DNA from 3 places in the Lysobacter sp. 5GHs7-4 genome. Region 1 is predicted to be linked to each of the others. Evidence: predicted binding sites of a transcription regulator. Region 1 holds the regulator's gene; each other region holds the start of a gene.
The links. The regulator HrcA, encoded in region 1, represses chaperone genes, less so after heat shock. The targets are predictions, from matches to a motif close to TTNGCACTCNNNNNNNNNGAGTGCNAA.
Positions count from the first base shown of each region.

Region 2: a site for HrcA is predicted at 1,320-1,346, ahead of rpoH (RNA polymerase sigma factor RpoH). Genes of this name have one in related genera too.
Region 3: a site for HrcA is predicted at 1,231-1,257, ahead of LVB77_RS04865 (co-chaperone GroES). Genes of this name have one in related genera too.

Region 1 covers NZ_CP089924.1:2,823,912-2,826,179, forward strand. The annotation lists gene hrcA (heat-inducible transcriptional repressor HrcA) at 528-1,577, opposite strand; gene recN (DNA repair protein RecN) at 1,894-2,268, shown strand, end outside.
Region 2 covers NZ_CP089924.1:4,681,900-4,684,167, forward strand. The annotation lists gene LVB77_RS21130 (NAD(P)/FAD-dependent oxidoreductase) at 1-7, shown strand, start outside; gene rpoH (RNA polymerase sigma factor RpoH) at 431-1,309, opposite strand; gene LVB77_RS21140 (TetR/AcrR family transcriptional regulator) at 1,680-2,249, shown strand.
Region 3 covers NZ_CP089924.1:1,119,122-1,121,389, forward strand. The annotation lists gene LVB77_RS04860 (helix-turn-helix domain-containing protein) at 1-390, opposite strand, end outside; gene LVB77_RS04865 (co-chaperone GroES) at 1,304-1,591, shown strand; gene groL (chaperonin GroEL) at 1,698-2,268, shown strand, end outside.

The sequences.
Region 1 (2,268 bases):
TACGTCCGCGACAGGGCCAGCTATTGGGGCCGTGCCGGGACCGTTCAAGTGCGCCGGCCCGGCCGAAGTGCCGCGATCTACGGCGATCGTGCGCCAACCGCCGCGAGCGCCGCCGTTCGACGCCAATTTTGGGACGATGGGCACCCACACCGGCCGAATAGCCCGATCCCCGCACCGATGTCCGCGCCATCAACGCCCTGCGGAGCGGCACGTCCAGCCTGCATATCCGCCGTTGCTCCCTGCAGGAGCGGCGTAAGCCGCGACCGCGAAAACCGGCGCCCGGCGCCAGCCGACTTCGGGCACAACCCCACACACGACGCCCCACCGCTCCGGCATCGCGGCTCACGCCGCTCCTACACAAAAGCAGGCGCCCAGGCTCGAATCCGCATCCGCTTTCTGTGGGAGCGGCGTAAGCCGCGATGCCGGAGCGATGGGCGTGGGCGGCCGGGTTACGTCCGCAGCGGGCTGACGCCGGGCGCCGGCTTTCGCGATCGCGGCTTACGCCGCTCCCACAGAAAGCTGGCCGCTCAAACCTCAGGCTTGAACGCATCCCCCAGCGCATCGGCCGCCGCCTGCACCACCGGGATCACCCGGTCGTAGGCCATGCGGGTCGGGCCGATCACGCCCAGCACGCCCAGCACCTGCCCGCCGGCGGTGTACGGCGCGGTCACCAGCGACACGCCTTCCAGCGGCGCCAGCCCGGTTTCCTCGCCGATGAAGATGCGCACGCCCGGCGCATGGATGGTCCGCTCCAGCAATTGCAGGATCTCGCGCTTGCGCGCGAAGGCCTCGAACAGCTCGCGCAGGCGCTCCACGTCGGACAGCTCCTGCACGCCCATCAGCCGGGTCTGGCCGGCCAGCACCATGTCGTCGTCGCGGTCCGGCGCCAGCGCCTGTTCGGCCAGTTCCACCGACTGCGCCAGCAGCGCCGCCATCTCCGACTGCGCGCTGCGCAGCTCGCGCAGCAGGGTCGCGCGGATGTCGGCGACCGGGCGGCCGGCGAAATGGCTGTTGAGGTAATTGGCGACCCGCTCCAGCTCGCTGGCGTCGAACGGGCGCCGGGTCTGGATGATGCGGTTCTGCACGTCGTGATCGGCGAACACCAGGATCGCCAGCACGCGCTGCGCGTCCAGCGGCACGAAGTCGATGCGCCGGAACGCGAACTGCTCGCGCTTGGGCACGCTGACCACGCCGACGAAATGGGTCATCGCCGACAACAGCTCCGAGGCGCTGCCCAGCAGGGCCTGGGTGCCCGATCCGGTCGGCAGCTCGTTGCGCAGGCGCGCCAGGTCGCCGTCCGGCAGCGGCCGCACCTGCAGCAACGAATCCACGAACAGGCGATAGCCCTGCGCGGTCGGGATGCGCCCGGCCGAGGTGTGCGGCGCGCTGAGCAGGCCGGCATCCTCCAGGTCGGACAGGATGTTGCGGATCGTGGCCGCGCTCACGTCCAGGCCCGCGTGCCGCGCCAGCGTCTGCGAGCCCACCGGTTCGCCGCTGTGGATGTAGCGCCCGATCAGCGTGCGCAGCAACTGGCGCGCACGCGGGTCCAGGCTGGGGTCGGAAGTGCGGCGATTCATGGCAGTGGATATAAGCGCGCACGGCGGCGGGCGCAAGCGGCGCGGCGCGGTTTCGGGGGCCAGGCGCGTTACGGGACGGCTGCGGCGGGCGATGCCTTCCCTGCAGATCGTCGCTACGGCATCGCGGCCTATGACCGAAGTAAATCCCCGTGGGACGCCGCTCCCACAAAAAGGCGGGGCGCGGTTACCGGAGGCCCACGCCGGTCTCGGTCCAATCTCAGCCTTGGAGACTATTCCGACACAGATTGGCGGCATTCCCTGCTAGCCCGGTCATGCCCGACCCGGCACAATCGCGGCTCCAGCACACCCCCAACGCATGCTCACTCATCTTTCCCTCAAGCATTTCGTCGTGGTCAGCGCCGCCGAACTCGCGTTCGGCCCCGGCCTGACCGTGATCTCCGGCGAGACCGGCGCCGGCAAGTCGCTGCTGGTCGACGCCCTGGGCCTGATCAGCGGCCTGCGCGCCGACAGCGGCGTGGTCCGCCACGGCGCCGACCGCGCCGAGCTGGTCGCCGACTTCTCGCTGGACGACGCAGCCCCGGCCGCCGCCTGGCTGCGCGAAAACGAACTGGACGAAGACGACAGCTGCCAGGTCCGGCGCGTGATCCGCGCCGACGGCGGCTCGCGGGCCTGGATCAACGGCCGCCCCGCCACCCTGGGACAGCTCGCCGATCTGGCCTCGCGCCTGGTC
Region 2 (2,268 bases), 1.9 Mb from region 1:
GGACTAGCGCGGCGCGCGATGGCGGGCGCATTCGGTGCTCGCCATCGCGGCGTCTTCGTGCGCCCGATCGCGTGCGCGACGTTAGCGCCATGCGCTGCCGCGCATGCCCCGCAACCCCCTTACCCGTCATTCCGGCGAAAGCCGGAACCCATTTTGACGTTCCGCAACGCCACGGCGCGTGGCGTCAGCCGGAGCAAGATCAAGATGGGTTCCGGCTTTCGCCGGAATGACGGCATTGCGAATGACGGCGTTGCGAGTAACGTCACCGCGAATGACGGCATTGGGAGTGACGGCGCTGCGAACGATGGAGTTGCGGACGGCGACTCAGGCGCGCAGCGACGAAACCCATACAACAGCAGAAAACCCCGACCCACAACGCGAATGGCCCGGTTTCCCGGGCCATTCGATGCTTGCAGCTTGCGCGTGCGGATCAGGCCGCGAACAGCGCCCGCATCTTCTTCAGCGCGTTGGCTTCGATCTGGCGGATGCGCTCGGCGCTGACGCCGTACTCGTCGGCCAGCTCCTGCAGCGTGATCTTGCTGTCGGCGTCCAGCCAGCGGCGCTTGACGATATCGCGCGAGCGCTCGTCCAGACCCGACAGGCCTTCGCGCAGCAGGGCGAGCTGGTTGTCTTCCTCGTCCTCGCGCTCGTAGCTCTGCGACGGGTCTTCGTCGTGCGCGCGCAGGTACGCGGCCGGCGACGGCGGCGCGTGGTCGTCGTCCTCGTCGGACGGCGCGTCGAAACCGACGTCGCGTCCGGACAGGCGCGATTCCATCTCCAGCACTTCGCGCTCGGAGACATTGAGATCCTTGGCGACCTGGCTGACTTCCTCGGCGTTCATCCAACCCAGGCGCTTCTTGCTCTTGCGCAGGTTGAAGAACAGCTTGCGCTGCGCCTTGGTGGTCGCGACCTTGACGATGCGCCAGTTCTTGAGAATGAACTCGTGCATCTCGGCGCGGATCCAGTGCACCGCGAACGAAACCAGGCGCACGCCCTGCTCCGGGTCGAAGCGCTTCACGGCCTTCATCAGGCCGATGTTGCCTTCCTGGATCAGGTCGCCGATCTGCAGGCCGTAACCGTTATAGCCACGGGCGACGTGCACCACGAAACGCAGGTGCGAATGCACCAGCTCGCGGGCGGCGTCGAGGTCTTCTTCGTCGCGGAAGCGGCGCGCCAGGGTCTGCTCGTCCTCGACGGTGAGCACCGGGATGCGGTGCACCGCGCCGATGTACGCGTCCAGCGAACCGAGCGCGCTGGGCACAGGCAGGTTGTTGGCGACTAGGGCGTTGGAGAGAGTGATCTGGGTCATGGCAGCCATCTTAGCAGTCGGGGTCTAAGACTGCTAAAGACCCCGGAAGTTCCGCAGTGTTGCGTGGATAGAACGAATCCAGACCCCGCGCCGGTATCGACCGGGCCTTGGACACTCGCCCCAACTATGAAAAATTAACTATAAAAATCAGCTGCTTATCAAATCACACCTGGGGTATCCGAAGGGTGAACACCGCCGCGGGCACGGCGAGGTACGTGAACGGGCCCTATAGCGAGCTGGGGCCGGCCGGCACGGGCACAAGCCCCCTCTTTCGGCAGGGGTAGGCGGTCGCGCCGTTGGTCGGTCCGGTCTTGCGTCGGGCCATCATCGCCCAATATGATTGAGTACGCACTCAATTACATGCCGCGCCATGGCCCGCCCCAAGAGCGAAGACAAACGCAACGCCATCCTCGCCGCCGCCATCCAGGCGATCGCCGAGCAGGGCGCGAGCGCGCCGACGTCGAAGATCGCCCAGCGCGCGGGCGTGGCCGAGGGCACCTTGTTCACCTACTTCAGCACCAAGGACGAGCTGTTCAACCAGCTGTATCTGGAGATCAAGACCGAACTGCACGGCATCATGCTGGCCACCTATCCGCGCGAGGCGGCGTTGAAGGAGCGCATGCGCCATGCGTTCTGCAACTACGTCGGCTGGGGCGTGCGCCATCCGGCCAAGCGCAAGGCGATCGCGCAACTGGGCGCCAGCGAACGCGTGACCGAGCAGACCCGCGCCGAGGCGGCGCAGCTGTTCGCGCAGCTCGGCGCGCTGCTGCAGGAAAGCACCGCGGAAGGCACGCTGCGCGGCCTGCCGCAGCCGTTCGTGTCCGCGATCATGGCGGCCCTGGCCGACACCACCATGGAATTCGCCGCGCGCGAACCGGAACACGCGCAGCGCTACATCGATTCGGGTTTCGAAGCGTTCTGGAACGCCACCTCGCACTGATCGGCGCCGACGCGCCGTG
Region 3 (2,268 bases), 1.7 Mb from region 1:
GAGGGTGGCGCGCGGGCGGCCGGTGCGCAGCTCGGCCAGCTGTTCGGCGATTTCCACCAGCGGCGCCTTGGACTTGGTCGGGGTGTCGCGGAAGGCCACGATCAAGCGCAGTTCCAAGGGATCGTCGACCAGCAGGGCCTCGGCCGCGGCCACCGAATCCATCTCGGTGTCCGCCGACAAATTCATCTTGCCGCGCCCTGTGGCCAGCCATTCGAACTGCACGCCCGTGATCAGCGCGACCTCGCGCAGATGGGCCACGCTGGGGAACTTGCCCTGTGCGCTTTCCCAGTGCCCGACCGCGCTGCGCTGCACGCCCACCGCCGCGCCCAGGGCCGCTTGCGACATGCCTGCATGGCGCCGCGCGAGCCGAATCCGTTGTTGTGGCGTCATCCTTACGCTCCTTGTTGAGGGGTTTTTGCCTACAAAATAGCCATTTGCTACCACCGGTCACTAGGCGACCGATAGTGAGAATACCTTGTGTGCTTTCGGTAGCAAGTTGAGCCCGAAGGGGGGTTCAAAGTCAATGGCGACGGCGTTCAGCCTTTCGCGATGCCACCAGGAGTCGGCAAATTTCGCGACCGGGGACCTAGAAAATGTGACGTGGAGTGAACAACATCCACTCACGCCAACAAGGACGTCGGCAAACGACACGAGGTCGGTTCGGGGGAAGGGGCGCAGGATCGCGCCATGCTGAGGACGGCCATCTCCGCACCAAAGAGCGCGTTCCACGGGACGCGCTCTTTTCTTTTGGGCGATCCGAACGCAGTGCCGCCGCAACGCGGCGCACCTGCACGCACCTGGTTTTCGTCGCCGCGCATAACGCGGATCGCGGCGTTTCTCCCCATGCCTTTCCGACGCCGCGATTCGCGCTTGTTCGCAGGGTCGCGCCGGCCGCGTCGTCGTGGCGTAAAGGCGTGAGCGGCCGCGCCGTTCGACACGCCATCGCGACACGCCGATCGCGACGCGTCCCCGCCTGCTGCCTGTAGGAGCGGCGTGAGCCGCGGCGACCGCCAACCCGCACCGGCGGCGCAGCCTCCGGATCCCGCACGACCCGCCGACTCCCGCGCCTTGGGCGCGCGCTCGACGGCCGCCCCGTCAGGCGCCCCGGCCCCGAATCCCGGACGGCTCCGCAGGCCGCGCTGGCGCCGTCGCTCGCCGGGCGCTTGAAAAGCCCCGTCCCCGCCCCATCTCCTGGCTATCCCGGTCCGCCGGGCGTTTTTGTCCCCGGCATTGGCACTCTGCTGGGGCGACTGCTAAAATTCACGTTCTTTCTCCACCCATTCAGTCACTTACAGAGGTCGTCATGAATCTCAAGCCGCTCTATGACCGCGTCGTGGTCAAGCCGATCGAAGCCGACGAAATTTCCGCCGGCGGCATCATCATCCCGGACGCCGCCAAGGAAAAGTCGACCAAGGGCGAAGTCGTCGCCATCGGCGAAGGCAAGGCGCTGGACAACGGCAGCCTGCGCGCACCGAAGCTCAAGGTCGGCGACAAGGTCATCTACGGCCAGTACTCGGGCAGCTCCTACAAGCAGGACGGCATCGAATACAAGATCCTCAAGGAAGACGACGTTTTCGCGATCGTCGGCTAAGCGCCGCGACGGGGCCCACGCGATTCGAGTAGCGCTTGCGCTGCGATTCCGCCCCGTACGCCCTCCGCTCTTCCTCATTCCCAATCCCTAATTTCGGAGTTTCAAAATGGCTGCCAAAGAAATTCGTTTCGGTGAGGACGCACGCGCCAAGATGGTGCGCGGCGTCAACGTGCTCGCCAATGCCGTGAAGGCCACCCTCGGCCCGAAGGGCCGTAACGTCGTGCTCGAGAAGAGCTTCGGCGCGCCGACGATCACCAAGGACGGCGTGTCCGTCGCCAAGGAGATCGAACTGGCCGACAAGTTCGAGAACATGGGCGCGCAGATGGTCAAGGAAGTCGCTTCCAAGACCTCCGACAACGCCGGCGACGGCACCACCACCGCGACCGTGCTGGCCCAGGCGCTGATCCGCGAGGGCATGAAGGCGGTCGCCGCCGGCATGAACCCGATGGACCTCAAGCGCGGCATCGACAAGGCCGTGGTCGGCGCCGTCGAAGAGCTGAAGAAGATCTCCAAGCCGTCCTCGACCAGCAAGGAAATCGCCCAGGTCGGCGCGATCTCGGCCAACTCCGACGCCGACATCGGCGACCTGATCGCCCAGGCGATGGACAAGGTCGGCAAGGAAGGCGTGATCACCGTGGAAGACGGTTCGGGCCTGGAGAACGAGCTGGACGTGGTCG